Linked DNA regions of Thiohalobacter thiocyanaticus. The protein of the gene in region 1 interacts with the protein of each later gene in a pairwise test. Links are inferred from orthologs where the notes say so. Each region holds a gene or a part of one and is shown on either strand. Other genes may lie near its edges.

Region 1 (14,555 bases):
ACCACCAGTTCCAGATGGCCCAGCGGCAGGCGGTCGCCGACCACCGGCCGGCGCTTGAAGGCGCGGGCCAGTACCTCGGACAGGCTGGCGTCGCGCTTGTCCGTCGGCACCTCCACGCCATAGACGCCGGCGACGTCACCGAGGGTGGCACGGGCATCGAGGACGAATTCGCCGAAGAAGCGTGACTCACGCAGGTGTTCGGGGACCTTCTCGGTGGTCAGCAGCCGGTCCAGTGTCTCGACGTCGTCGCTGCGGGCCAGCAGCAGCAGGTGGTCGCCCACGCTCAGCCGGACCGCTTCGCAACCGGCGGTGACCGCGTTGTCGCGGATCAGCCCCGCCACCCCCACCCCCGGCGGCAGCCGCAGGGTGGCCGGCGTCTCGCCCAGCGCCGGGCTGTCGCCGCTGAGGACGTAGACCACCATTTCGTAATCCAGCTGGCCCGGCAGATCCAATTCCAGCCGCCGGTGCCAGCCCGGTGTGGTCGGCACTTCCAGGCCCAGCCGGCGGGCCAGCGGCGCCAGGGTCCAGCCCTGCAGCACCAGCGAGACCAGCACCACGAAGAAGGCGACATTGAAATAGCGCTGGGCATTGGGCAGATCGGCCAGCAGCGGGAACAGGGCCAGGATGATCGGCACCGCCCCGCGCAGCCCCACCCAACCGACGAACACCTGTTCCCGCAGCGGGAAGCCGAACGGCAGCAGGCTGATGACCACGGCCAGGGGGCGGGCGAGAAAGATCAGGGCCAGGGCCACTGCCAGCGCCGGCAGGGCCACCGCCAGCAGGGCGCTGGGCGTGACCAGCAGGCCCAGCATCAGGAACATGCCGATCTGGGCCAGCCAGGCAATGCCGTCATGAAAGCGCTGGATGCCCAGATTGGCCTGCAGCGGCCGGTTGCCCAGCACCAGGCCGGCCACATACACGGCAAGAAAGCCGCTGCCGCCCAGGTTCAGCGTACCGGAGAAGATCACCAGCGCCCCGGCCAGGGCCAGCAGCGGATACAGACTGGTGGCCAGCGGCAGCCGGTTGATGACATAGACCAGCAGCCGGCCGCCGCCATAGCCCAGTACCAGACCCAGTCCCATCTGCTGCACCAGCAGCACCACGACTCCGGCATCCAGCCGGGTCGCGCCGGCCGCCAGCAGTTCCACCAGCGCCAGGGTGAGAAAGATGGCCATGGGGTCGTTGGCGCCGGACTCGATCTCCAGCGTGGCGCTGACGCGTTCCTTGAGCCGCAGGCCCTGGGCATGCAGCAGGCCGAACACGGCCGCGGCATCGGTGGAGCCGACGATCGCGCCCACCAGCAGTCCCTGCAGCCAGTTCAGTTCGAACACCAGGCTCGCGACCAGCCCGGTGACGGCGGCGGTGATGATCACGCCCAGCGTGGCCAGGCTGAGCGCCGGGCGCAGGCCGACGCGGAAGGTGGCGGCCCGCGTGCCCAGGCCGCCGTCGAACAGGATGATGGCCAGCGCCACCGAGCCGACCATGTAGGCGGCCTGGTAGTTGTGAAAGCGCAGTGCGCCCGGACCCTCCTCGCCGGCCAGCATGCCCAGCGCCAGGAACACCAGCAGCAGCGGCATCCCGACCCGGCGCGAGGGCACGCTGACCAGGATGCTGATCAGCAGCAGCGCGGCGGCGACGAGGATGAGCTGATTGACGATGTCCATAGGGGAAGCTGCTCGGATGCGGGGCTGATCTGGTAAGCTTGCCGGTCATTATGCCAGCACCCGGCCGGAGTACGCACAATTCCACCGCCACCGCCCGCGCCCGCAGCTGGCGCGAGGCGTTGCACGTCTACACCCGCCCGCAGGTGGTGGCGATGTGCTTTCTCGGGTTCTCCGCCGGCCTGCCCTTCCTGCTGGTGTTCTCCACCCTGACCGCCTGGCTGGCGCAGGCCCAGGTCGAACGCGGCCTGATCGGTTTCTTCGCCTGGGTCGGCATCACCTACTCCATCAAGGTGATCTGGGCCCCGGTGGTGGACCGGCTGCGCCTTCCGCTGCTGTCGCGCCTGTTCGGTCAGCGCCGCGGCTGGATGCTCGCCGCCCAGTTCGGCATCGGCGGCGGCCTGGCAATGCTGGCGCTGACCGACCCGGCCGCGCAGTTGGCGATGTTCGCGGGCATCGCGCTGTTCATCGCCTTCTGCTCGGCCACGCAGGACATCACCATCGACGCCTACCGCATCGAGGCGGCGGCCGATGTACAGCAGGGTGCGATGGCCGCGGCCTATGTGTTCGGCTATCGCGTCGCGACCCTGGCCTCGGGCGCCGGCGCGCTCTATCTGGCCAGCCGGCATTCCTGGATGCTGAGTTATCTGGTCATGGCCGGCCTGATGCTGGTGGGCGTGATCACCACCCTGCTGATCCGCGAGCCGGCGCATGTGCGCCACGCGCGGGTGAGCGAGATCGAGGCCGGTATCAGCCAGGCCCTGCACATCGACCGCATGCGCGCCGGGCCGGCGCGGCGCATCGCCGCCTGGTTCGCGCGCGCCGTGATCGGGCCGTTCGTGGAGTTCTTCACCCGCACCGGCTGGTACGGTGCCGCCATCCTGCTGTTGATCGCCATCTACCGCATCAGCGACATCAGCATGGGGGCGATGGCCAATCCCTTCTATCTGGATCTGGGCTATACGCTCGACCAGATCGCCGCCGTCGCCAAGGTGTTCGGCTTCGCCATGACCCTGCTCGGCGCCCTGCTGGGCGGGCTCGCGGTGGCGCGCTTCGGGGTGTTGTGGCCGCTGTTCGCCGGCGCGATTCTGGTGGCGGCGACCAACCTGCTGTTCGCGTTGTTGGCGGTGTCTGCACCCACGCTGAGCCTGCTGGCCGTGGTCATCAGTGCCGACAATCTGGGCGCGGGGTTCGCCACCTCGGCCTTCATCGCCTATCTCTCCAGCCTCACCCACCGGGCCTATACCGCGACCCAGTACGCGCTGTTCAGTTCGTTGATGACCCTGCCGGCCAAGATCATCAGCGGTTTCTCCGGGCTGGTGGTCGAGGCCCAGGGCTGGTTCTTCTTCTTCCTCTACACCACCGGCCTCGGGGTGCCGACCATTCTGCTCGCCCTGTTCGTGATTCATCATCGCGAACTGCTGGCGCGGCAGTTCAACCAGCGTTCTGCGGATCGTAGGTCGGGTTAGCCCGCATGGCGTAACCCGACGCCTCTGCGGCGTTGTCGGGTTGCGCTACGCTAACCCGACCTACGATCTTATTTATTTCTGCAGGCGCTTGAGAAACACCCGCATCTCCTTTGCAGCCTGCTTGTCGCCTTTGTTCTCCGCGGCCTCGATGCCTTTCTCGTAGGCGGCAATGGCTCCCTCGGCATCGCCGGTTTCGGCCAGCGCGCCGCCCAGCTGTTTCCAGGCGGCGGAATAGCCCGGGTCCTGTTCGACGGCATTGCGCAGATGCTCCACTGCCCGGGCGTGCTCCCCGGCCTTGCCGTATTCCAGACCCAGTGAGTAGCGCAGCAGCGGACTGTCCTGGCCGGCGGCCAGCATCCCTTCGAAATTGTCGATCATGCTCATGGACTGGCTCGGAACCTGTGGGTTGGCGCAATCTGCGGCGATCGGATTCCGGGTGTGAGGATCACTGATCGCTGCATTTCAGCGTCTCCAGAATACCGGGGAGAACAGCACCAGCAAAGAGAAGATTTCCAGCCGGCCGAGCAGCATGGCCGCGCACAGCACCCATTTGGCGGTATCGCTGATGTCGCCGTAGTGATAGCCGACATCGCCCAGGCCCGGACCGAGGTTGTTGATACAGGCCGCCACGGCGGAGAAGGCAGTGACCTGGTCCATGCCGGTGGCCATCAGGATCAGCATCATCACCGCGAACACGCCCACATAGGTCGCGAAGAATCCCCAGACCGAATTGATGACAGCATCCGGCAGCGGCTTGCCGTTGATCTTGACCGGCACCTGGGCATTGGGATGCACCAGTTTGGTGATCTCGCGCACGCCCTGCTTGAGCAGCAGCAGAAAGCGGATCACCTTCATGCCGCCGCCGGTGGAGCCGGCGCAGGCGCCGATGAAGCTGACGAACAGCAGCAACACCGGCAGGAAACCGGGCCAGTTGTAGTACTCGGCGGTGGTGAAGCCGGTGGTGGTGCCGATCGAGACCACCTGGAACAGCCCGTGATGCAGTACCTCGCTCCAGCTGCCGAAGGTCTTCGTGACGTAGAGATAGGTGATGGTGATGAGCGCCGTGATCAGCAGGATGGTCAGGTAGGTGCGCACCTCGGAGTCGCGGACGTAGGGCATCGGGCTGAGCGAGCGCCAGACGGTGAAATGCAGTGCGAAGTTCACCCCCGAAAGCAGCATGAAGACCACGGCGATCATCTCGATCAGCTCGCTCTGGAAATAGCCCATGCTGAGGTCGTGGGTGGAGAAGCCGCCGATGGCCACGGTCGAGAAGCTGTGGGCGATGGCGTCGAAGCCGCTCATGCCGGCCAGCCAGTAGGCCAGGGCGCAGGCGATGGTGAGGCTGAGATAGATGTACCACAGCGCCTTGGCGGTCTCGGCGATGCGCGGGGTGAGCTTGTTGTCCTTCATCGGCCCGGGCGTCTCGGCGCGGTAGAGCTGCATGCCGCCGATGCCCAGCATGGGCAGCACAGCCACCGCCAGCACGATGATGCCCATGCCGCCCATCCATTGCAGCTGCTGGCGGTAGAACAGGATCGAATGGGGCAGGTAGTCGATGCCGGTGAGGACCGTGGCCCCGGTGGTGGTCAGGCCCGACATGGACTCGAACACGGAGTCGGTCAGGCCGATGGCCGGCTGGGGTGACAGGTACAGCGGCAGTGCCCCGACCAGGCCCAGCACGACCCAGAACAGCACCACGATCAGAAAGCCGTCGCGCAGGCGCAGTTCGCGCTTGTTCCGGCGTGCCGGCCACCAGATGAGCAGGCCGGCCAGCAGCACCAGCCCGAAGGCTTCCAGAAAGGGGGCGATGGCGCCGTCGCGGTAGATCAGCGCGACCCCCACCGGCGGCAGCAGGGTGGTACTGAAGACCATCAGCAACAGGCCGAGGATGCGCTGGATAGTGATCAGTTGCATGGGCGAGGCGGCAACTCGGATTTCACAGGAAGATCACCCCGACCTGGAACAGGTGCTCGACCTCTGGGATGCGGCCCTTGTCCACCAGGAACAGGATGACGTGATCCCCGCTCTCGATGACGCTGTCGTGGTGGGCGATGATGACCTCGTCGCCGCGCACGATGGCGCCGATGGTGGTGCCGGCCGGCAGGTTGATCTCCTCCAGGCGCCGACCCACCACCTTGGAACTGGAGGCGTCGCCGTGGGCGACGGCCTCGATGGCCTCCGCTGCACCGCGGCGCAGGGAATGCACGGCCACCACGTCGCCGCGGCGTACATGGGTGAGCAGGCTGCCGATGGTGGCGTGCTGGGGCGAGAGCGCGATGTCGATCACGTCGCTGTGCACCAGGTCCACGTAGGCGGCGCGGTTGATCAGTGACATCACCTTGCCCGCGCCCAGGCGCTTGGCGAGCATGGAGGAGAGGATGTTGGCCTCTTCATCGTTGGTCAGGGCGCAGTAGATGTCGGTGTTCTCGATGTTCTCCTCCAGCAGCAGTTCCTCGTCGGCCGCATCGCCCCACAGCACGATGGTCTTGTTGAGCTCCTCCGACAACTGGCGCGCCCGCTCCTGGCTGCGCTCGATGATCTTGACCTGGTAACGGTGTTCCAGACCGGCGGCCAGGCGTTCGCCGATGTGGCCGCCGCCGGCGAGGATGATGCGCTTGACCGGCTTGTCCAGTTCGCGCAACTCGCTCATCACGGCGCGGATGTTCTTCGGTGCGGCGACGAAGAAGACCTCGTCGTCGGCCTCGATGACGGTATCGCCCTCGGGGATCAGCGGCTGGCCGCGGCGGAAGATGGCGGCCACCCGGGTGTCGATCCTGGGCATATGCTCGCGCAGTTCCCGCAGTTCGTGCCCGACCAGGGGGCCGCCCTGTACCGCGCGCACCGCGACCAGCTGCACCCGGCCGTCGGCGAAATCCAGCACCTGCAGCGCGCCCGGGTTCTGGATCAGGCGCTGTACATACTCGGTGACCAGCTGCTCGGGGCTGATCAGCACGTCGATGGGCAGCGCCTCCTGCGAGAACAGCCGCGGTTCGTTGAGAAAGGCCGCCGAGCGTACCCGCGCGATCTTGGTCGGGGTGTGGAACAGGGTGTAGGCCACCTGGCAGCCGACCATGTTGACCTCGTCGCTGTTGGTCACGGCGATGATCATGTCGGCGTCCTCGGCGCCGGCGCGGCGCAGCACGTCGGGATGGGCTCCATGGCCGGTCACGGTGCCGATGTCGAGCCGGTCGCGCAGTTCGCGCAGTCGATCGGCGTCCTGGTCGACCACGGTGATGTCGTTGTACTCGCTGGCCAGATTGTCGGCCACCGAGGCGCCGACCTGGCCGGCACCGAGGATGATGATCTTCATGGTCGGGCTGCCGTCGGGTCGGGATCGTGAAGCAGAAAACAAGGCGCGCAGGATAGGCGCTTGCCACAGGTGCGAGTTGACGTCATCCCGGAGCAGGCCGGGATCCAGGGGCCGCGGCGGTTACTGGATTCCGGCCTGCACCGGAATGACGGTGATGCTGTGGGTTCCGTCATTTATACGATATCGGGTTAAGTAGGTGTAATTCAGCGCAGGTATCAGTCACTGCCTTTCTTGACATCGATACCCAGCGCCTTGAGCTTGCGGTACAGATGGGTGCGTTCCATGCCGACCCGTGTGGCGAGTTTGCCCACGCTGCCGCCGGCCTCCTGCAGCTGGTGCTCCAGGTAGTTCTTTTCGAACTGCTCGCGCGCCTCGCGCAGCGGCAGTTCGAACAGGGTGCTGTCCTCCAGTGCGCTGTCGCGGTTCATGAGCTGGGCCTGCAGGGCGGACTCGACCTCGTCCAGGGTGATTTCCTCGCCGCTGCCGAGGATGAGCAGGCGCTGGACCAGGTTCTTGAGCTCGCGCACGTTGCCCGGCCAGCTGTAGTTGCGCAGCCGGTTCTGGGCGGCCAGCGCGAAATGCCGGTAGGGCAGGTGTTCGCGGTCGACGAAGAAGGTGACGTAATAGTTGAGCAGTTCGGGCACGTCCTCGCAGTGCTCGGCCAGGCGCGGGATCTGGATCGGCACCACATTGAGGTGATAGTAGAGGTCCTCGCGGAAGCGTCCGGCGGCCACGGCCTGATCGAGGTCATGCCGGGTGGCGGCGACGATGCGCACATCCAGACGCACCGGTTCGGTACCGCCGACCCGGGTGAAACTGCGGGTCTCCAGCGCGCTCAGCAGCCGCGCCTGGGTCTGTTCGTCCATGTCGCCGATGTCGTCGATGTAGAGGGTGCCGCGGTTGGCCTGCTCGAAGCGCCCGTAGTGGACCCGTTCCTCGTCCTCGCTGCCGAACAGCTCCACGGCCGAGTTGCTCTGCGACAACGAGCCCACGCTGATCTCGACCAACGGGCCCTGGCGGCGCGGGCTGTTGTGGTGCAGGAAATGGGCGAAGGTCTTCTTGCCGCTGCCGGGTTCGCCCTTGAGCAGTACGCCGGTGTCGTGGGCGGCGACCTTGAGCACCTGCTCGCGCAGCCGCTGCAGGGTGTCACTGCGCCCGACCGGTTCCGGCACCACCGGCAGCTGCTGCTTGAGGTCGACCACCTCGCGGGCGAGCTTGTCGGCCTCCAGGGCGCGCTCGACCACCAGCAGCAGCCTGGCCAGCGAGATGGGCTTTTCGATGAAGTCGTAGGCGCCCAGGCGGGTGGCCTCGACCGCGGTCTCGACCGTACCGTGGCCGGAGATGATGATGACCGGGCAGGGCAGTTCGCCGCCTTCGGCCCATTCGCGCAGCAGCGAGATGCCGTCGATGTCCTCCATCCAGACATCGAGCAGGATCAGGTCGGGACGATGGGTGCGACGCTGGCGCCGGGCGGCGCCGCCGCTGTCGGCGACGCTGACTTCGTACCCTTCCTCTTCCAGAATCTCCTGGATCAGGGTGCGGATATCCGGTTCATCGTCGACGACCAGGATATGGGCTGAGGACATTGGCTTGGCTGCGCGCGGTTGTTATGGCCGGGCCGGTTCGGCTCCCGGTCCTAGAGTATAACCACTTGATACGGCCGCTGCCTATGCCGTGGCCTGCGGTCGGGGTACCTGGCGTAGCTGCACGCGCACATAGGCTCCGCCGTCGTCGCGGTTGCCGGCCTGCAGCTGGCCGCCGTGTTCCTCGACGATTTTCTTGACGATGGCCAGCCCCAGGCCGGTGCCCTTGGTCTTGGTGGTGACATAGGGTTCGAATAGCTGTTCGCTGACCTCGGCGCGGAAGCCCGGGCCGTTGTCGCACACCCACAAATCGGCATAGGGCGTGTCATCCTCGACCCGGCAGCGGGTCTCGAGCCGGATCTGTCCGGGCTGCTCGGTGCCGATGGCCTCATGGGCGTTCTTGATCAGGTTGTGCAGCAGCTGACGCAGCCGGTTGGGATCGGCCTCGATCCAGGGGGCGTCGGGGTCCAGCGCCAGTTCCAGTTCCACATTCGGGTGCATGCCGCGGTACAGTTCGGCAATCTCGGCGACCAGTTCGTTGAGGGCCAGCGGCCGCAGTTCCAGCTGCGGGGCGCGGGCATAATCGGAGAAGGCATTGACCATCTCCTTCATGGATTCGACCTGGTGAATGATGGTGTGGGTGGCCCGGTCCAGCACCTCGCCCTCGGAGGCCTCCATGCCGGGCAGGTACTTGCGCCGCAGCCGCTCGGCCGAGAGCTGGATCGGGGTGAGCGGATTCTTGATCTCGTGCGCCAGGCGCCGCGCCACCTCGCCCCAGGCGGCGTCGCGCTGGGCCTGGATCAGGGCGGTGACGTCATCAAGTACCAGCACCTGGCCGCCCGGGCGTACCCCGTCGCCGGGCAGACGGGCGCCGCGACAGATCAATACCTGGCGCCCGTTGGGGCCGAACAGGCTGAGTTGATCGGTCCAGTGCGGCCCGCCCGAGGCCTCGCGGTGGCGTTCGATGGCCTCCTGCAGCGGTTCCAGGAAGGGATGGGCGGTCACCAGTGCCTGCAGCGGTTCCCCCGCGCTGCGTTTGAGCGGGATGCCGAGGATGGTCTCGGCGGCCGTGTTGACGGTGCGGATGCGCTGGTCCGGCGAGAGGCTGATCACGCCCGATGACAGGCTGCCGAGCAGGGTCTCGAGATAGGTGCGCTGGCCCTCCACCTCGAGCTGGCTGCGCCGGGCATGGTCGCGGGCCATGGCCAGGCGCCGGGTCATCATGTTGAACGAGCGCACCAGAAAGCCCAGTTCGTCGTCGCTGGTCGAGGGCAGCCGCCGGCTGTAGTCGCCGTCGGCCACTGCCCGGGTGCCCTCGGCGATATTGCGGATGGGGGCGACCAGCTTGCGGGCGGCATAGAAGCCGGCCCACACTGCTGACAGCAGGCTGAGCACCAGTACCACCGACAGCGTCAGCGTATAACTGTATTTGAGCGGCTTGCGCAGGTAGGCCAGTTCGCGGTAGCGGGCATAGGCCGCCTGCACTTCGTCGGCCTGGGTGCTCAGACGTTCCGGGATGGGATACAGGGCCTGCAGGATGCGCTGCTCCGAGGTCGGCGTGGCCAGCGGAACCGGCACCACGGCGCGGATGTGCAGGCCGCCGTCGCCGCTGGGATCCAGGCCCACGTAGGAGGCGCCGCGACGCAGCTGCAGCAGCACTGCATCACCGGGCCGGTCGGGCACGATGCTGGTCGACTCCAGGCCGCTGGAGGCGATGATGCGGCCGTTGTGGCTGAGCAGGGTCAACTCCACTGCGCCGGAGCGCACCCGCAGGTCGAACAGGCTGAGCGGGGCCAGCGGCGAGGGCACCTCGGTGAGTTCCCCGGCCAGCTGTTCGGTGGTGCGCAGCCGGTCGCGCATGCGCACATCGAAGGCCGACTGGCTCAGTTCCAGCGCGCTTTCCAGCGAGTTCTCGATCTCGACATCGAACCAGGTGTCGATGCCGCGCTGCAGGAACTGCAGGGAGAAGTAATAGACCACGCTGACCGGCGCCACGGCCAGGATCACGAACATCCAGACCATGCGCGAGGTCAGCCGCGCGCCCGGGGCGCCGGCGCGGACCTGGCGGATCAGCCAGTACAGGTTGCGTCCGATCAGACCGAGCAGGATCAGCAGCCCGGCGGCATTGGTCAGCAGCAGCCAGGAGTACATGCGCCCGAAGCGCTCGGAGTTGTGGGTGGCATCGCTCATGAACGACAGCGACACCAGCAGCAGCGCGAACAGCAGCAGCATCGGCCACAGGCCGCGACCGAAGCGTTTCACGGCTGTAGCGGCCATGGGTGCCAGTCGCTGGAAAGGCGCCAGTCGGCGGAGACATAGGCCCAGACCCGCAGGGGCGTGGGCAGGGCCTCGGTATCCAGGCTGATCCGCAGCTGACCGTAGTACCGGTGTCCGGGCTGGAGCAGGCTGCGGTCGAGTACCGGCAGTCCCTCCAGTTGCTGCAGACTGTAGAGCGCCCCTTCCAGCGAGGGGAAGCTGGAGCGTACGCCGGTGTTCAGTCGCTGCACGATGTAGCGTTCGCTCAGGGCGTGATAGCTCAGGCGGTAGCGCTGGCGCAGCCGCGCCACGACCCTGTCCCAGAGATAGTCGCGCGGCTCCAGCACTTCGATCTGCAGCAGCAGCACCAGCGGCACGCCGTTTTCCAGCGCGGTACGGGCTTCCTGCGTCAGGGTGAAGTCCAGCCGGGCGTCCAGGCGCAGCACGTCGCGGTCCCAGTGGGGGTGGATGGATTCGACGTCAAAGGCCTGCGCCGGTGTGGCGGTCAGGGCCAGCCAGCCCAGCAGCAGCCAGCCCGGGAGCCGGGTTCGCAGGGGATCCATCATCAGGGTCATGCCGCTTCGTCCATCGCCTTCTCCAGGCAGGCATAGTAAAAGCCATCCATGGGCGCTGCATCCACCCCGTTCACAATCGGCAGCAGCTGACGGCCGGCCCCGTCCGCCCGGCCCCAGTCGGCGGCGATGGGCGCAGGCCGGGCCGTGGCGCAGCGTTGGACAAAGGCATCGACCTGCAGGGCGTTCTCGGCCCGCAGCACCGAGCAGGTGACATACAGCAGCCGGCCGCCCGGGCGCAGCAGCGGCCAGACAGCGTCCAGCAGCCCGGCCTGCAGCCGGGTGAGGCGGTCGATGTCGGCGGGCCGGCGATGCAGCTTGATGTCCGGGTGGCGGCGGATGACGCCGGTGGCCGAGCAGGGCGCGTCCAGCAGGATGCGGTCGAAGGGGGCGCCGTCCCACCAGTCCTGCGGCCGGCCCACGTCACCCTGCACCAGCCGCGCCTGCAGGCGCAGGCGGTCCAGGTTGTCGCGCACCCGCTGCAGGCGGTCAGATTCGAGTTCCACCGCCACCAGTTCCTGCAGTGCCGGTTCGGTCTCCAGGAGATGGGCGGTCTTGCCGCCGGGGGCGGCGCAGGCGTCCAGCACCCGCTGGCCCGGGGCGAGTCCCAGCAGGGGGGCGGCCAGCTGGGCGGCCCCGTCCTGGACCGAGAAGTCGCCTTCGGCGTAACCGGGCAGGCGGTCGATGGTTGCGGTCTGCTCCAGTCGGATGCCGTGACTGGTATGCGCCAGCGGGGCGGCCTGGATGCCGGCCGCGGCCAGCCGCTCGAGATAGCCGGCGCGATCGCCGTGGCGGGCGTTGACCCGCAGGCTCAGCGGCGGCTGGCGGTTGTTGGCTTCGACGATGGCTTCCCAGTCGTGCGGCCAGTCCTGCTGCAGGCGCGCCAGCAGCCAGGCGGGGTGGCTGTAGCGGGCGGACGGATCGCCTTGCAGCTGTGCTTCCAGTTCACTGGCGCGGCGCTGATAGTTGCGCAGTACCCCGTTGATCAGTTTTGCCGCCCAGGCCTTGCCCAGGGCGCGGGCGGCCTCGACCGTGGCATGTACCGCGGCATAGGGTTTGACCTCCAGCGCGCTCAGCTGATACAGGCCCAGCAGCAGCAGGCAGTGGATGTCGCGATCACGCGGTTTGAGCGGCTGGCGCAGCAGGCCGGCCAGGATGGCCTCCAGGCGCTGGTACTGGCGCAGGCCGCCGTAGATGAGTTCGTGGGTAAAGCCGCGGTCCTGGGCGGTGAGACCCTCCAGCGCGGCGGGCAGGACACTGCTGAGCGAGGCGCCCTGGCTGACCGCGGCCAGGGCCCGGGCGGCCCGCTCCCGGCTGGAGGCGTCGGCGGTCAAGTCCCTGCCGCCGGGCCGAGGCAGACGCCGTCCAGCGTCTGGGCGTGACCGAAGTCCCCGGCCGGAATGCGCCGCCCGCCGGGCAGCTGGACCTCGAGCAGGCGCAGCACGCCGGTCCCGCAGGCGACATCCACCCCCTCGCGGCCGGCCGCCAGCACAGAGCCCGGGCGGCCGTGATCGCCCGCGGCCGCCAGGCAGGCGGCGCGCCAGATGCGCAGGGTCCGGTCGCCGAATCCGGTTTGCGCCACCGGCCAGGGATTGAAGGCATTGACCTGGCGCAGCAGCCGCGGGGCTGGTCGGGTCCAGTCGATGTCGGCCTCGGATTTGTGCAGCTTGGCGGCATAGGTCGCCTGGGTCTCGTCCTGGGGCACGGGGGGGAGGCGGCCGGCCAGGATGGCCTCGAGCTGCTCGCCCAGCAGTCGGGCACCGAGTCCGGCCAGGCGGTCGTGCAGATCGGCGGCGGTGTCGCTGTCGGAGATCGGCGTCGAGGCCCTGGCCAGCATGGGGCCGGTGTCCAGGCCGGCGTCCATCTGCATCAGGGTGATGCCGGTCTCGCTGTCCCCGGCCTCGATGGCGCGCTGGATCGGTGCCGCGCCGCGCCAGCGCGGCAGCAGCGAGGCATGGATGTTCACACAGCCATGCGTCGGGATCTCCAGCACCGCCGGCGGCAGCAGCAGGCCGTAGGCGACCACCACCATCAGGTCGGGGCGCCAGGCCCGGAGTCGCTCCAGGGTCTCGGCCGGCTTGAGACTGATCGGCTGTTCGACCGCCAGCGCGTGTTCCAGCGCCAGCGCCTTTACCGGGCCGGCCTGCAGCCTGCGCCCGCGCCCGGCGGGCCGGTCGGGCTGGGTGTAGACGGCGACCACCTCGTGATCGCTGTCGATCAGGGTCTGCAGGGGCGGAACGGAGAATTCGGGCGTGCCGGCGAAGACGATTTTCATTATGACTGTTACGGCTGTGAACGGGCAGCGGTCATTGTAACCGCTCCGGACGCCGGGGAGGACCGCAGGCGGGCAGCCGCAGGGTCAGATGACCGGCTCGGCCTGCTTCACCGGGCTGCTGCTGCCTTCATGACGGCGCTCCTTCTCCAGCTTCTTGCGGATGCGCTGGCGCTTGAGGCCGGAGAGGTAATCCACGAACAGCTTGCCGTCCAGGTGGTCGATCTCGTGCTGGATGCATACCGCCAGCAGGCCCTCGGCCTCCAGTTCAAAGGACTGGCCGTCGCGGTCCAGGGCGCGTACCTTGACCCGGTCGGCGCGCTGGACGGTTTCGTAGATGCCGGGCACGGACAGGCAGCCCTCCTGCATCTCCTCGGTGCCGGAGGTCTCGAGGATTTCGGGGTTGATGAATACCCGGGGCTCATTGCCCTCCTCGCTGATGTCGATGACCAGCACCCGCCTGGCGACATTGACCTGGGTGGCGGCCAGACCGATGCCCGGGGCGGCATACATGGTCTCGAACATGTCGTCCACCAGACGGCGGATTTCGTCGTCAACCACGGCCACCGGCTCGGCCCGGTTGCGCAGTCGGGGGTCGGGAAAATGCAGGATTTCGAGTCTGCTCATGTGAGTCCTGTCACAAATGCCTTTTAAGCACTTGGATATATTGCTAAAGTAAGTCGCTGCCTACGGCGATAATATAAGGAATCCTGCGCCGGTTTTCCACACCAGGCAAATCAGGGTTTTGCACGGCAGGCCGAACTGTGATGGACAGGGGGGCTGCTGCCGGGGAGGGGCCGGGCATGCTGCGCCGGATCCCCATGCCCCAGAACGAATAAAAGGGACGCCTATGTTCAAACGACTGCTCGGAATCCTGCTCGCCTCCACCACCCTGATGGCCGGTGCGGACGAGATCGCCCTCAACCCGCAGCACCCGGAGCGCTATGTCGTGGTCAAGGGAGATACCCTGTGGGACATCTCTGAGACCTTTCTGCGCGACCCCTGGTTGTGGCCGGAGGTCTGGTACATCAATCCGCAGATCGAGAATCCGCACCTGATCTACCCCGGGGACGTGATCAGCCTGGTCTATATCGACGGCAAGCCGCAGTTGCGGGTCCAGCGCGGGCAGCGCACGGTCAAGCTCTCGCCCGAGGTGCGCGCCACCCCGCTGGATCAGGCCATCCCGACCATTCCGATCGACGCCATTCACCAGTTCCTGACCAAGCCGCTGGTGCTGGACGCGGATGCGCTGGACAGCGCCGGCTACGTGCTGGATACGGCCGACGAGCACATCGTCACCGGCGCCGGCGACCGGATCTATGCCCGCGGTACCACGACGGAGTTTGAGCGTTACAATGTGTTCGAACCGCAGCAGGCCTACACCGATCCCGATACCGGCGAGTTGCTGGGCCACCGGGCCCTGTATGTCGGC
Region 2 (14,283 bases), 710 kb from region 1 along the record:
TAATTCAGGGTTCGTCCGCGGTGTGTGATGCCGCCACCTCACGCAGAAACCGGAACAGCGCGCGCGGTCCCTTTGTTCTGTTTTCCCTGTAGTCCTTCTGTGCCTGGCGGATCAGCTGACGCAGGTGCTGGCGATCGCTATCGGGATACTGCGCCAGCCAGTCGCCCACCGCGTCGTCGCCCTCGTGAATGAAACGTTCGCGCCAGTCCTCGAGCTGGTGGAAGGCGCGTGCGGCGCGTCGGTCTTCCTGCTGGATGGCCGCCAGGGCATCGATCACGGGTTGGGGGTCGCCGTTGCGCAGCAGCTTGCCGATGTACTGGATCTGACGCTTGCGCCCGCTGCGGGCGTGGATGCGGCGGGCAAGCTGGACCGCGTCGCGCAGTTTGTCGTCCAGCGGCAGGGCGGCCAGCCGCCCTTCCGGCAGTTCGACCAGGGTGCGGCCCAGTTCCAGCAGGGCATGGGCCTCACGCTTGAGCTGGGATTTGCTGGGGCCCTCGTCGTTTTCCTGCTCTGGGGCCGGGTCCGGTTGCTTGTGCATGGGGGCGGGCGGGTTGCGGTACAGGGATGGATTCAAGATAGCATACCCGGCACGCTGCAGGGTATGCCACGGCCGGTCTTGGGCGGGGACGGACATTCCTTTACCATGGCCGTCTGGTGAATCCGTAGAGAGTCCTTCATGAGCAAGCAGAATCCCGAGCCCGCGACCCACGATACCACCCTGCCTGATATCGGCCGTCTGGAACGGATGGTGGGGGAGATCCTGGAACAGGCCGGTGCCGCCGGCGCCTGCGCGGCCGAGGCGGCCGTGTCCATGGATGTCGGCCTGGGCGTGACGGTGCGCAAGGGCGAGGTCGAGACGCTGGAGTTCCACCGCGACCGCGGCCTGGGCCTGACCGTCTACTTCGGTCAGCGCAAGGGCTCGGCCAGCACCTCGGACTTCCGCCCCGAGACCATCCGCGAGACGGTGCAGGCGGCCTGCGACATCGCCCGCTATACCAGCGAGGACACCGCCGCCGGCCTGGCCCCGGCCGAGCGCATGGCGCGCGAAGTGCCGGACCTGGACCTCTACCATCCCTGGGATCTGTCCGCGGATGAGGCCATCGACATCGCCCGCGAGTGCGAGCGCGCCGGTCTGGACACCGACCCGCGCATCACCAATTCCGAGGGGGCGACGGTCAACAGCCATCAGGGTCTGCGGGTCTACGGCAACAGCCACGGTTTTCTCGGCGGCTACCCCAGCAGCCGTCACAGCCTGAGTTGCGCGCTGATCGGCGAACAGGGCGGGCACATGCAGCGCGACTACTGGTATACGGTCTCGCGCCTGAGCGGGGAGCTGGAGGACGCCGACGCCGTGGGCCGCATGGCCGCCGAGCGCACCGTGCGGCGGCTGGACGGCCGTCGTCTGGGCACCCGCCAGGTGCCGGTGATCTTTGCCGCTGAGGTGGCCACCGGCCTGTTGCGCAACTTCACCGGTGCGATCCGCGGCGGCAACCTGTATCGCAAGTCCAGCTTTCTGCTCGATCACCTGGGCAAACAGGTGTTCCCCGACTTCATGCATGTCTACGAGCAGCCCCACCTGCCGCGGGCGCTGGGCAGCGCGCCCTTCGACAACGAGGGCGTGGCGACGCTGGCGCGCGACCTGGTCGCCGACGGCGTGCTGCAGGGCTATATCCTGGACAGCTATTCGGCGCGCAAGCTCGGCATGGAGACCACCGGCAATGCCGGCGGCGTGCATAACCTGAGCGTGGATACCAGCGATAAGGACATCCACGACCTGATCCGGGAGATGGGCACCGGCCTGCTGGTGACCGAACTGATGGGGCAGGGCGTGAACCTGGTCACCGGCGACTACTCGCGCGGCGCGGCCGGCTTCTGGGTGGAGAACGGCCGGATCCAGTACCCGGTGGAGGAGATCACCGTGGCCGGCAATCTCAAGCAGATGTTGATGAATATCGTCGCCATCGGCAACGACCTGGAAACCCGCGGCAACATCCGCACCGGCTCGATCCTGATCGAGTCCATGACCGTGGCGGGCGAGTGAAGCCGCGGCTGACCGCCAGCCTGGCGGCCTGGGGTCGGACGGACTTTGCCGAGGTATTGAAGGATGAACTGAGCGCCCTGGGGCCGGATTCCCTCCCCCTCGTTACGGATACAGGGCACGCCGATACCCGGGGGCTGACGCTGACCCTGATCCGGCAGGCGGAAGCGGACGCTGCCCTGCGTCTGCGGGTGGGTGTGTTCTTCCAGCAGATCCTGGCCGGCTGCAGCTGCGGCGATGACCCGGCGAGTGAGCCCGCCTATTGCGAGCTTGAACTCGTAATCGACAGGTCCGACGGGAAAGCCGAGATCCTTTCTGTCTCCTGAATTCTTCGATCGATCTCGTAGGTCGGGTTAGCCCGAAAGGGCGTAACCCGACAATGGCCCGCGTTTGTGTCGGGTTACGCTGCGGCTGACCCGACCTGCATGGATCATGTGTCCATGTCAGGCTTCGGGGCGTTTTAACCCACCTTCGGCAGCCGCTCCAGTGCGGCGTTGATCTGCTCTTCCGGATATTCGTAGTCCTCCAGTTCGCCGCTGAAGTAGCGGTCGTAGGAGGCCATGTCGAAGTGGCCGTGACCGGACAGATTGAAGAAGATCGCCTTCGCCTCGCCGCTCTCCCTGCACTTCAACGCCTCGTCGATGGCGGCGCGGATGGCGTGGTTGGACTCCGGCGCGGGGATGATGCCCTCGGCGCGGGCGAACTGCACCCCGGCCTCGAAGGTGGCCAGCTGTTTCACCGCCACCGCCTCGATCAGACCCTCGTGGTAGAGCTGCGAGACCAGGGCCGAGTCGCCGTGGTAGCGCAGACCGCCGGCGTGGATGCCGGGCGGGACGAAGTCGTGGCCCAGGGTGTACATCTTCATCAGCGGGGTGTGGCCCACGGTGTCGCCGAAGTCGTAGGCATAGTGGCCGCGGGTGAGCGTGGGGCAGGAGGCCGGTTCCACCGCCACCAGCCGCACCTGCTTGCCGGCGGCCTTGTCGGCCAGGAAGGGGAAGGCCGCGCCGCCGAAGTTGGAGCCGCCGCCGCAGGGGGCCAGCACCACGTCGGGATAGTCGTTGACCTGCTCGAACTGCTTCTTGGCTTCCAGGCCGATCACGGTCTGGTGCAGCAGCACATGGTTGAGCACCGAGCCCAGGGCATAGTTGGTGTCCTCGCGCGAGGCGGCTTCTTCCACCGCCTCGGAGATGGCGATGCCGAGCGAGCCGGGCGAGTCGGGGTCCGCCGCCAGGATCTGGCGGCCGGACTCGGTCCGGTCGGTGGGGCTGGCCAGCACCTCGGCGCCCCAGGTCTGCATCATGGAGCGGCGGAAGGGTTTCTGCTCGTAACTCACCTTGACCATGTAGACCCGGATGTCGAGACCGAACATCTGCCCGGCCAGGGCCAGCGAGGAGCCCCACTGACCGGCACCGGTCTCGGTGGCCAGGCGCTTGATGCCAGCCTGTTTGTTGTACCAGGCCTGGGCCACGGCGGTGTTGGGCTTGTGCGAGCCGGCAGGACTGACGCCCTCGTACTTGTAATAGATGCGCGCCGGTGTGCCCAGCGCCGCCTCCAGCCGGTGGGCGCGGCACAGGGGTGACGGCCGCCACAGCTGATAGATCTCGCGCACCGGCTCGGGGATCTCGATCCAGCGTTTGTCGCTGACCTCCTGCTCGACCAGGGCCTCGGGGAAGATGGCCAGCAACGCCTCCGGCGGCACCGGACTCCCGTCCGGCGCCAGTACCGGGGCCGGGGGGTTGGGCATGTCGGCGATGACGTTGTACCAGTGGGTGGGGATGTCTTTCTCGTCGAGCAGGATCTTGGTCTGCATGGCGGCTTCTCCCTGAATATCCGGTGGCAATTAAAGCGCCCGGGCGCCGGGCACGGAATGACCCGGGTCAAGCCGGGACTTGCTGCACTTGTTATTAACCGCTTGTTTATTGTGGTGAAGCTTGTATTTTACGGCCATTCCCCTTATAGACGCCAGTAGAGTCCACGTAATCACCCCGAAAGGAGGCTGCATGCTGTTTCGCCAGATGATCGAACCGGATTCATCCACCTATACCTATCTCGTGCACTGCCCGGATACGGGCAGGACCGCCCTGATCGATCCGGTACTGGACACGGTGGAGCGGGACCTGTCCGTGCTGCAGGAATTGGGACTGAAACTGGATTTCACCCTGGATACCCATATCCACGCCGATCACCTGACCGGGGCCAGAAGGCTGAAGGAGCTGACCGGCAGCCACATCGTCGGCCCGGCGGTGGATCAGCTGCCCTGCACCGATATCGGGGTACGCGAGGGCGAGCCCTTCCGGGTGGGCAATATCGAAATCCACCCCCTGTTCACGCCGGGGCACACCGACCATCATCATGCCTACCTGATCGACAGCGGCACCCACAAAATGCTGTTCAGCGGCGACGCCCTGCTGATCGAGGCCTGCGGGCGCACCGATTTCCAGTCCGGCGATGCCGCCACCCTCTACCGCAGCATCCATGACAAGTTCTTCACCCTGCCCGACGAGACCCTGGTCTATCCCTGCCACGACTACGAGGGTCGCCAGATCACCACCATCGGTCAGGAGAAGAACCGCAATCCTCGTCTGGGCAATGGCAAGACGCTGGAGGAGTTCGTCGAGATCATGGACAACATGGACCTGCCCTATCCCCGCAAGATCGACTTCGCCGTGCCCGGCAACCAGCAATGCGGCGCCTGTCCGGCGAACGTGCCGGAGGAGTACCGGGCGCCCTGTGTACGCCACGACCAGGGCTGATGCAGTGTCCGCGCTGCGCGCTGTTGCGCATCCGCCGGGATCAACTAAGATCGATCCATAACCATTCCGACAAGGAGCCGAGATGAGACATCTGTTGACTGGCCTGTTGCTGACGCTGGGCCTGGCGTTTTCCGCTCACGCCGAGGAGGCCGCCGACAACGGCATCCAGCGTTTCGATATTTCCCAGACCGTGGTGAAGATGCCGCTGGAGGAAGGGGTCAGCGTCGATGACGCCATGGACTTCATGCGTTCCAAGGCGGCCGAACTGAACATGAAGATTGTTGCGCATCAGCCGGTGTCCGAGGAACTGAAGGCCCGGGGCGTGGATTCGGGGCCGCTGCACATCATGCAGTTCTGCAATCCCGGCGATGCCCATCGCATGGTCATGCACAACGCCATCTTCGCCGCCTACATGCCCTGCCGCATCGCCCTGGTGGAGGACTCGGAAGGTAAGACCTGGCTGATGATGCTGGACCTGAACCTGCTCATCGACAACACCCCGCTGCCGCCTGACATGGAGGAAATGGCCCGGGGCATCAACGACAAGCTGTTGCGGATCATGGAGGCGGGGGCGAAGGGGGCGTTCTAGCGAACCCTTGATTTCTCTGTCATTGCGAGGCGTGAAACGCCGTGGCAACCTCCAACCGATCGCCTCTGCATTACGAGATTGCCACGCTTGCGCTCGCAATGACAAACCATTGTAGGTTGGGCTTCGCGTGGCTCAGCCCAACCTGTGTGGAAATCACAGCAGGAACACCGTCCCCAGTCCCAGAAAGGCCATGAAGCCGATCACGTCGGTGACGGTGGTCAGCAGCACGCTGCCGGCCAGCGCCGGGTCGATGCCCATGCGCTGCAGCACCAGCGGAATGCTGAAGCCGGCCAGCGCCGCGACGGCCAGGTTGATGATGATGGCCGCACCGATGATGATGCCCACCTGTGCGCTCTGAAACCAGAGCGCGGCGATCACCGCGACCACGACCGACCACAATATCCCGTTGAGCGCGCCCACGGCCAGCTCCTTGGTCATCAACAGCCGTGAGTTGGATTTGCCGATCTGGTTCAGCGCCAGGCCGCGAATGACGATGGTCAGGGTCTGGCTGCCGGCGATGCCGCCCATGCTGGCAACGATGGGCATCAGCACGGCAAGTGCGACGATCTGCTGCAGGGTGGCCTCGAACAGGCCGATCACCCAGGAGGCGAGAAAGGCGGTCATCAGGTTGATGCCGAGCCAGATGGAGCGGCGCCGGGTGCTGGAGAAGACCGGGGCGAAGATGTCGCCTTCCTCGTTCAGGCCGGCCATGCTCATCAGTGAGTGGTCGGCCTCGTCGCGGATGACGTCGACCACGTCGTCGATGGTGATGCGGCCCACCAGCCGGCCGTTCTGGTCGATGACAGGGGCGGAAATCAGGTCGCGGTCCTCGAACAGCTTGGCCACCTGCACCGCCGTGGTCTCGGCCTGGATGCCCTCGACGTCGCGCACCATCACCTCGGCCACGCTCAGTTCCGGGTCCATGGTCAGCAGGGTGGACAGCGGCAGCAGGCCGAGATAGCGATCGTTGCGGTCGACCACCATCAGGCTGTCGGTCAGGTCCGGCAGGTTGCCGCGCAGGCGCAGATAGCGCAGCACCACGTCCAGGCTGACATCGGCCCGGACCGTGATGGTATCCACGTTCATCAGGCCGCCGGCGGTGTCCTCGGAATAGGACAGGACCGATTCCAGCCGATGGCGGTTCTGCAGGTCCATGGACCGCAGCACTTCGTGGATGACGGTGCCCGGCAGGTCCTGCAGCAGGTCGGCCAGGTCGTCGGTGTCGAGGTTCTCGGTCAGCGCGACCAGTTCGCCGGCCTCCATCTCCTTGATCAGGCCGGAACGGACCTCGTCGCCCACATGCAGCAGCACCTCGCCGCGGTCATCGGGATCGACCAGTTCCCACAGGATGATGCGGGGGTCCTTGGGGATGGACTCGAGGACGTGGGCGATTTCCGCCGGGCGGAGGTTGTGGATCAGCCGCCGCACCCGGCTGGCCGCGCCCGAGGCCAGCGCGTCCGAGACCTTGTGCAGATGGTCCTGGGCCTGGGCGGTTTCCTTGTGGCTGTCAGCCATGCGGCGGGATCCTTGGGGGGCAAGACTTTGATTCCGCCGCAGTTTAGCAGGGTCGGTCGGCGGGCGTCATCCTGTCGCAGGTTTTTTCACGGCCGGTATCACGTGCATAGGAGGTTCCTGATCTGCTCGAGCAGTTCGGCCCGCCGGTCCGGGTCCCAGGTGTGCATCAGGGTCTCCACCGGTTCCGTGATCCGGTCCAGCCGGGTATGGCGAATCAGGTCCTTGACCTCGAGCAGAGAGGAGGCCTGCATGCTGAAGCTGTTCAGTCCCAGGCCCAGCAGCAGCCGGCTGTACAGGGGGTCGCCGGCCATTTCGCCGCACATGGACACGGGCACCTGATGGCGGACACCGGCCTGGATGATGTGCCGGATCAGGTACAGCACCGCCGGATGACTGGGGTCGTAGAGATAATTCACCTCGTCGTCGACCCGGTCGATGGCCAGGGTATACTGAATCAGATCGTTGGTCCCAATGGACAAAAAATCCAGTTCGGCGGCGAACATGTCCGCTGCCAGTGCGGCCGCGGGCACCTCGATCATGCCGCCGACCGGCATGGCCGGATCGAATGCTTTGCCCTCGACGGTCAGTTCATGTTTGACCTCATCGATCAGGGCCAGGGTCTGGCGCAGTTCGCCCAGGCTGGAGAGCATGGGCAGCATCATCTGAACCGGGCCCAGGGCCGCAGCCCGCAGCACCGCCTTCAGCTGGGGACGGAACAGCCCCGGGTCGTGCAGACACAGGCGGATGGCGCGCAGGCCGAGGGCGGGATTGGTGCAGTGATGGGCAGCCTCGGTGTCGAGTGCCTTGTCGGCGCCCAGGTCCAGGGTGCGGATGGTCAGCGGCCGACCCTGCATCTGCTCGATGACTTCCCGGTAGTGTTCGAGTTGCTCGTCCTCGTCCGGTGTGTCCTCGCGGTTCATGTACAGGAACTCGGTACGGTAAAGGCCCACCCCTTCGGCACCGGCATCCAGAATCTCTTCGACGTCCTCTGTCAGTTCGATGTTGCCGAACAGCCGCACGCAGACCCCGTCCAGCGTGCAGGCCGGCTCCAGGCGGGTCTTGACCAGGGTATGGGCACGCTCCTGGTCCTGGTGCTGGCGCTGCCGGTAGTGTTCGAGCATGAGGGCATCGGCGCCGGCCAGCACCATGCCCTCCTGTCCGTCCAGGACCAGGGTCTCGCCGTCCTGGATGTAGCGGTGAATATTGTGCACGCCGACGATGGTGGGGATGCGCAGGCTGCGGGCGACGATGGCGGTGTGGGAGAGCGGCCCGCCGTACTCGGTGACAAAGCCGGCTACACCCTGGTGATAGAGCAGTACGACGTCGGCCGGCGTCAGTTCGTCGGCCAGCACGATGGTGCCCCTGAGGTGATCGATGGCGCTGAGGTCCTGGACGTTCTCGTCGTGTACGAGCAGGCGCTGGATACGGCTGACTACATGGTCGATGTCGTCCTTGCGGGTACGCAGGTAGGCGTCGTCCATGGCTTCGAACACCTGCACCAGGGCGTCGCGCTGCTGCTTGAGCGCCCACTCGGCGTTGATGCCCTGCTTGCGGATGAGCAGCTCCGGGGCAACCGTGAGGGTGGAGTCCTCCAGCATCAGCAGGTGTGTATCGATGAACTCGACGATATCGGCGCTGGTGTCGGGCGGGATACGGCCGCGGATGCCGCGCAGCTGTTCGCGGGCGCCGCCCAGCGCGCGGCGGAAGCGCTCGACCTCGGCGTCGATCAGGTCAGCGTTGATACGGTATTCGGTGACGTCGAGGTGATCGCGTTCGAGCAGATGGGCCTTGCCGATGGCAATGCCGCGGGAGACGCCGATGCCGGAAAGCTGCACCGTCACCTGTCAGCCACCTTTATTCCGATTCATGGAAACGCTCCCCGATCAACTTCTCGATGGCCGCCATGGCCTCGGTCTCATCGCTGCCCTCGGCGCTCACCTCCAGGGTGGTGCCCTTGGAAGCGGCCAGCATCATGATGCCCATGATGCTCTTGCCGTTGACCTGCTGGCCGTTGCGGGCGATCTGGATGTTGCTGTCGAACTCCGAGGCCAGGGTAACCAGCTTGGCCGCGGCACGTGCGTGCAGCCCCAGCTTGTTGATGATGGTGAGTTCTTTTTTCTGCATTGCATCATCCTGGGGTCAGTGTTCCTGCGGGTGGCACAGCAGCACGCCGTCGCGCCCGCCTGACAAGGCCTTCTCTTCCAACTCCGGAAGGCTCAGGCGCGGGTAGTTCAGCACCCGCACCAGCATGGGCAGGTTGATGCCGGACACCACACTGGCGCTGACGTGTTCCTGCACCCGGGTGGCGATGTTGCTGGGGGTGGAGCCGTACATGTCGGTGAGGATCAGTACGCCCATGCCGGTGTCGAGTTCGCGGCCGGATTCGATGGCGCTGGCAAGTATCGCGTCGGGGTCGCAGTCGAAGCTCGCCTTCAGTGCGCGTGTCTCCAGCGGGCACACGCCGAGCATGTGGGTGGCGGTATGCAGCAGCATTTTGCCGATTTCGCCGTGGGTGATGATCAGCAGACCGACGCTCATGACAGCTCCCGGTGACGGACCAGCACGGAAGGATATCGGCCGGCGAAGTGTTTGCCCAGCCTTTCCGCCATGTATACCGAGCGGTGCTGGCCGCCGGTGCAGCCGAGGGCGACGGTCAGGTAGCGCCGGTTCTCCTTCTCGAAGGCCGGCAGCCAGTCGTCGAGGAAGCGGCAAAGTTCCTGGAACATGGCATCCACCGGCGGCTGATCCTCAAGGTAGGCGATTACCGCCTGGTCGCGGCCGGTGAGCGGCCGCAGGCCCTGGACCCAGTGCGGGTTGGGCAGGCAGCGTACGTCGAAGACGAAGTCGGCATCGTCGGGCAGTCCGTGCTTGTAGCCGAAGGATTTGAACAGCAGCGACAGCGCGTCGGGCCGGGTGTCGGAGAGCCGCTCCTGCACCAGATCGCGCAGCTGGTGCAGATTGGTATGGGTGGTGTCGATGTGCAGCGTGGCGCTGCTCGCGATCGGTTCGAGCAGGTTGCGCTCGCCGCGGATGGCGTCGGCCAGGGTGGTGTCAGTGCTGGTCAGCGGGTGCTTGCGGCGGGTTTCGCTGAAACGCTTGAGCAGGGTCTCGTCCGTGGCCTGCAGGAAGACGATCTCGACCTGGATATCCTGGGTCTCGAGCCCGGCGAGGATGTCGCGGAAGCGGGACAGGTCCTGGCGGTGGTTGCGGGCGTCGATGCCCACGGCGGCCCGCGTCTGGCGAGCGGCGGTCAACTCCCGGGCCAGCGGTTCCAGCAGCGCCACCGGCAGGTTGTCCACGCAGTAGTAGCCCAGGTCTTCCAGGGTGTTCAGGGCCACGCTCTTGCCCGAGCCCGACAGCCCGCTGACGATGATCAGTTTCAAGGCTGCATCTGTTCCCGCTGTCGTTGTATCAGTTCCTCGCCGGCGTCGTGGCCGCGCATGGTCAGGATATGCTTGCGGGTGGCGGCCTCGACCAGCACTGCCAGGTTGCGGCCCGGCGCCACCGGCAGGGTGATCTCGGGTACCTCCACCTCGAGGATGCGCCGGGTGTGATAGCTGCCGCGCAGGCGGTCGATCTGGCGCAGTTCGTCGTCGCTCATCTGCTGCAGGTGGATGATGAGGCGCAGGTACTTGCTGTATTTGATCGCGCTCTCGCCGTACATGGCGCGGATGTTGAGGATACCAAGGCCGCGCACCTCCAGGAAGTCACGCAGCACCGGCGGACAGTTGCCGCTGAGGATATCCGGGGCGACCTGGGCGAACTCGGGGCTGTCGTCGGCGATCAGGCGGTGGCCGCGGCTGATCAGCTCCAGCGCCAGCTCGCTCTTGCCGATGGCGGCGTCGCCGGTGATCAGCAGGCCGATGCCCATCACTTCCATGAACACCCCGTGGATCACCAGCTTGGTGGAGTGGTAATGGGTGTAGTAGTACTCGATGTGATTGATCAGTTCCGGCCCGTGCTGGGTGGAGGTGAGCAGGGGAGTGCCGCTGGCCGCTGCAGCCTTGCGCAGGTCGGCCGGCGGTGCCTCGTGGGCGAGGATGACGGCGTCGGTCACCGGGCTGAACAGGTGAGCCAGTGCCTCGCGCCGGCGGTCGGGCTCCAGATCGTCCAGATAGGCCAGCTCGATCCGGTCGATGATCTGGATGCAATGGTTGTGGATGAAATTAAGATGTCCGACCAGGGAGCCGGTCTGGGCGTCGTCGGTGCTGTCGAAGTGCAGGGGGCGTTCGCGGTCACCGCTGACCCAGGCCAGACCGAGGCGCCGCTGCAGGGCATCGAACAGCTCGCCCACGGTCAGATGCCTGCTCATGCCGATTCGCGCTGCCGGGCGTCCTGGGTCAGAAAGCGCTGGTACAACTCCTCGCCGGTGGCGGCGCGGCGCAGATCGTCGGTGAAGGTCTTGTCGCTGAAACGCCGGGCCAGGTCAGCCAGGATCTGCAGGTGTTCGTCGGTGGATTCTGCCGGCACCAGCAGCGCGAACATCAGATCCACCGGCTGGTGATCGATGGCATCGAAATCGATGGCCGGGTCCAGGCTGGCAAAGGCGCCGACCGGCTCGCTGAGGCCGGCCAGACGGCCGTGGGGCAGGGCCACGCCCTGGCCCAGCCCGGTGCTGCCCAGGCGTTCGCGCCCGATCAGGCTGTCGAAGATCTCCTCCGGAGTCAGGCTGGGCGCGTGGCCGGCGAGCAGTTCGGCCAGTTGTTCCAGCGCGCGTTTCTTGCTGGTGGTGCCGAGCCCGGCGACGACCCGCTGCGGGCTGATGAGTTCGGTGATGTTCATGGTCTCCGCTGTGTCCTCCTGCCGGGCGCTGACGCCCGGCGCCGGGTTCATTCCGCGGTGGATGTCTTGACGTTGTTGCCTTCGGCGCGGTGATGATCCTTGAGCTTTTCCTTGTGCTTGACCACCTGCCGGTCGAGCTTGTCGACCAGGGCATCGATGGCCGCATACATATCCTCGTCGGTACTGTCGGCGAAGATCTTGCCGCCGTTGACGTTGATGGTGGCTTCGGCGTTCTGGCGCAGCTTCTCCACGCTCAGTACGACATGGACATCGGTCACGCTGTCGAAGTGCCGTTCCAGGCGCTCCATTTTGCTGTTGACGTAGTCGCGCAGGGCGTCGGTGATGTCAACGTGGTGACCGGTGAGGATGATTTGCATGGTGCCACTCCTTAAGTGCGGATGATGTGTATATGGGTTCAGGCGAGGCGCTTGCGCTCGTTGGATGGCGGAATGGCCATCGCCTCGCGGTATTTGGCGATCGTGCGCCGCGCGACGTTGATACCTTCCTCGGACAGCAGATCGGCGATCTTGCTGTCGCTCAGGGGTTTGGCGGGGTTTTCCCCCGCGACCAGCTTCTTGATCATGGCCCGTATGGCGGTGGCGGAACATTCGCCGCCGTCGGCGGTGCCGACATGGCTGGAGAAGAAATACTTGAACTCGTAGATACCGCGCGGGGTATGCATGTACTTCTGGGTGGTCACCCGCGAGATGGTCGACTCGTGCATCTCCACCGCCTCGGCCACGTCGCGCAGCACCAGCGGCTTCATCGCCTCTTCTCCATAATCGAAGAATGCGCGCTGCCGCTCGACAATGCAACGGCCCACCTTCAGCAGGGTCTCGTTGCGGCTCTGCAGGCTCTTGATGAACCAGCGGGCCTCCTGCAGGTGGTTGCGCAGGTAATTGTTGTCGGCGCTGTTGTCGGCCCGTTTCACCATCCCGGCGTACTGGGAATTGATGCGCAGCTTGGGTACGGCGTCCGGGTTGAGTTCCACCCGCCACTGCCCCTTCTTGTCCTTGTGGACGAAGACATCGGGGATGACGTACTCGGCGGTGGCGGTGGAGATGGCCGAGCCCGGCCGCGGGTTGAGTGTCTGGATCAGGCCGATGACCTGCTGCAGCTGCTCCTGGCTGAGCTTGAGGCGGCGCATCAGTTGCTGGTAGTCGCGCCCGCCCAGCAGATCCAGGTGCTGCTGGATCAGTTTCAATGCGGTATCGCGCCAGGGCGTGTCGGGATCGAGTTGCTTGAGTTGGATCTCCAGGCATTCGCCGGGCGAGCGGGCGCCGACCCCGATGGGGTCGAAGTGCTGGATGCGGTGCAGTACCGCCTCGACCTCGTCGAGCTCGAGTTCCGGATGGCTTTCCAGCAGGCCCTGGTGGATGTCTTCCAGCGGCATGCCGAGGTAGCCGTCGTCATTGATGGAGTCGATGATGGCGGTGGCGATGGCCTGGTCGGTGTCGGTGAAAGGCGACATCTCCATCTGCCAGGTGAGGTGCTCCTGCAGGCTCTCGCTGCCGCTGTTGTGGGTTTCCAGGTAGTCGCGGTCATCGTCGCCGGCCGGGGCGCTGTAGCTGGTCGCGCCGGAGTCGTAGATGTCGTCCCAGCCGGTGTCCACCGGCAGGTCTTCGGGGATGTCGGTGGCGGTGGTGCCCAGGTCGGAATCGGCCTGGCTGTACTCGGTTTCGGCGCTGGTTTCGGCTGCCTCCGTGGCGGTTTCGGCGGCGGTTTCGGCTTCGGCCTCGCTGCGGCTGTCCTCGGTGTCGGTCTGGGTCTCCGGCTCGGTGCCGTCGACGGCCTCGAGCATCAGATTGGAGTCCAGCGCCTGCTGGATTTCCATCTGCAGTTCCAGGGTCGACAGCTGCAGCAGGCGTATGGCCTGCTGCAGCTGGGGTGTCATGGTGAGATGCTGGCCAAGACGAAGCTGTATCGACTGTTTCATATAGTTGTGTGTCGGGACTCGCGTGGCGGCATTGGCGGAATGGCGGAGTCTACCCTAACAAGCATTAATTGTGCCACTGATCGGCCGGGATTGGCTAGAGCCTGAAATTTTCGCCAAGATAACAAGTTCTTACCTGTGCGTTGGCCAGCACCTCGGTCGGGCTGCCGGCCGCAATCTCGGCGCCTTCATTGAGAATATAGGCCCGATCGCAGATTCCTAAAGTCTCGCGCACGTTGTGGTCGGTGATCAGCACCCCGATGTCGCGGTCGCACAGGTGTTTGACGATCTGCTGGATATCGCCGACCGAGATGGGGTCGACCCCGGCGAAGGGTTCGTCCAGCAGGATGAAGCGTGGCTCGGCGGCCAGCGCCCGGGCAATCTCCACCCGCCGCCGTTCGCCGCCGGACAGGCTGATGCCGGGTTGTTCGGCCAGGTGGCTGATATGCAGTTCGGCGAGCAGGGCCTGCAGGCGCTCCTCGCGGCCGGCACGGTCCAGCCCCTTGCGCGTCTCCAGGATCGCGAGCAGGTTCTCGCGCACGCTGAGCTTGCGGAACACGGAGGCTTCCTGCGGCAGATAGCCCACGCCGTGGCGGGCGCGCACATGCATGGGGGCCGCGGTCAGGTCCTGGCCGTCGAGTTCGATCCGCCCGCCGTCACAGGGAATCAGGCC

Evidence for each region.
Region 2: the proteins of trkA (region 1) and ptsN interact in binary tests that used the Escherichia coli proteins (3 or more experiments, as listed by UniProt). The link is inferred for Thiohalobacter thiocyanaticus from one-to-one orthologs.

What each region holds. Positions count from the first base shown.
Region 1 is NZ_AP018052.1:355,134-369,688, forward strand. What follows is about bases 4,254-7,217. They hold trkA (Trk system potassium transporter TrkA), read right to left. Parts: upstream 6,441-7,217; coding sequence 5,067-6,440; downstream 4,254-5,066. Other genes in these bases: CFK21_RS01680 (TrkH family potassium uptake protein), read right to left, coding at 4,254-5,044; CFK21_RS01690 (sigma-54-dependent transcriptional regulator), read right to left, coding at 6,656-7,217. Also shown: CFK21_RS01665 (potassium/proton antiporter), read right to left, coding at 1-1,664; CFK21_RS01670 (AmpG family muropeptide MFS transporter), read left to right, coding at 1,715-3,130; CFK21_RS01675 (tetratricopeptide repeat protein), read right to left, coding at 3,203-3,514; more of CFK21_RS01680, read right to left, coding at 3,593-4,253; more of CFK21_RS01690, read right to left, coding at 7,218-8,026; CFK21_RS01695 (sensor histidine kinase), read right to left, coding at 8,108-10,300; CFK21_RS01700 (DUF4390 domain-containing protein), read right to left, coding at 10,282-10,854; 16S rRNA (cytosine(967)-C(5))-methyltransferase RsmB, read right to left, coding at 10,851-12,185; fmt (methionyl-tRNA formyltransferase), read right to left, coding at 12,182-13,126; def (peptide deformylase), read right to left, coding at 13,211-13,750; CFK21_RS01720 (LysM peptidoglycan-binding domain-containing protein), read left to right, coding at 13,974-14,555. UniProt on the Escherichia coli protein: Part of the constitutive potassium transport systems TrkG and TrkH. May regulate the transport activity of TrkG and TrkH systems. Binds to NAD(+) and NADH.
Region 2 is NZ_AP018052.1:1,060,916-1,075,198, forward strand. Bases 9,941-12,632 are described here. They hold ptsN (PTS IIA-like nitrogen regulatory protein PtsN), read right to left. Parts: upstream 11,678-12,632; coding sequence 11,204-11,677; downstream 9,941-11,203. Other genes in these bases: rapZ (RNase adapter RapZ), read right to left, coding at 9,941-10,278; hprK (HPr(Ser) kinase/phosphatase), read right to left, coding at 10,275-11,207; hpf (ribosome hibernation promoting factor), read right to left, coding at 11,725-12,054; CFK21_RS05005 (RNA polymerase factor sigma-54), read right to left, coding at 12,093-12,632. Also shown: ribosome biogenesis factor YjgA, read right to left, coding at 5-574; metalloprotease PmbA, read left to right, coding at 677-2,041; CFK21_RS04945 (glucosamine--fructose-6-phosphate aminotransferase), read left to right, coding at 2,038-2,364; CFK21_RS04950 (TrpB-like pyridoxal phosphate-dependent enzyme), read right to left, coding at 2,499-3,848; CFK21_RS04955 (MBL fold metallo-hydrolase), read left to right, coding at 4,039-4,791; CFK21_RS04960 (DUF302 domain-containing protein), read left to right, coding at 4,874-5,380; mgtE (magnesium transporter), read right to left, coding at 5,534-6,895; ptsP (phosphoenolpyruvate--protein phosphotransferase), read right to left, coding at 6,994-8,736; CFK21_RS04975 (HPr family phosphocarrier protein), read right to left, coding at 8,750-9,019; CFK21_RS04980 (PTS sugar transporter subunit IIA), read right to left, coding at 9,035-9,433; more of rapZ, read right to left, coding at 9,430-9,940; more of CFK21_RS05005, read right to left, coding at 12,633-13,613; lptB (LPS export ABC transporter ATP-binding protein), read right to left, coding at 13,708-14,283. UniProt on the Escherichia coli protein: Seems to have a role in regulating nitrogen assimilation.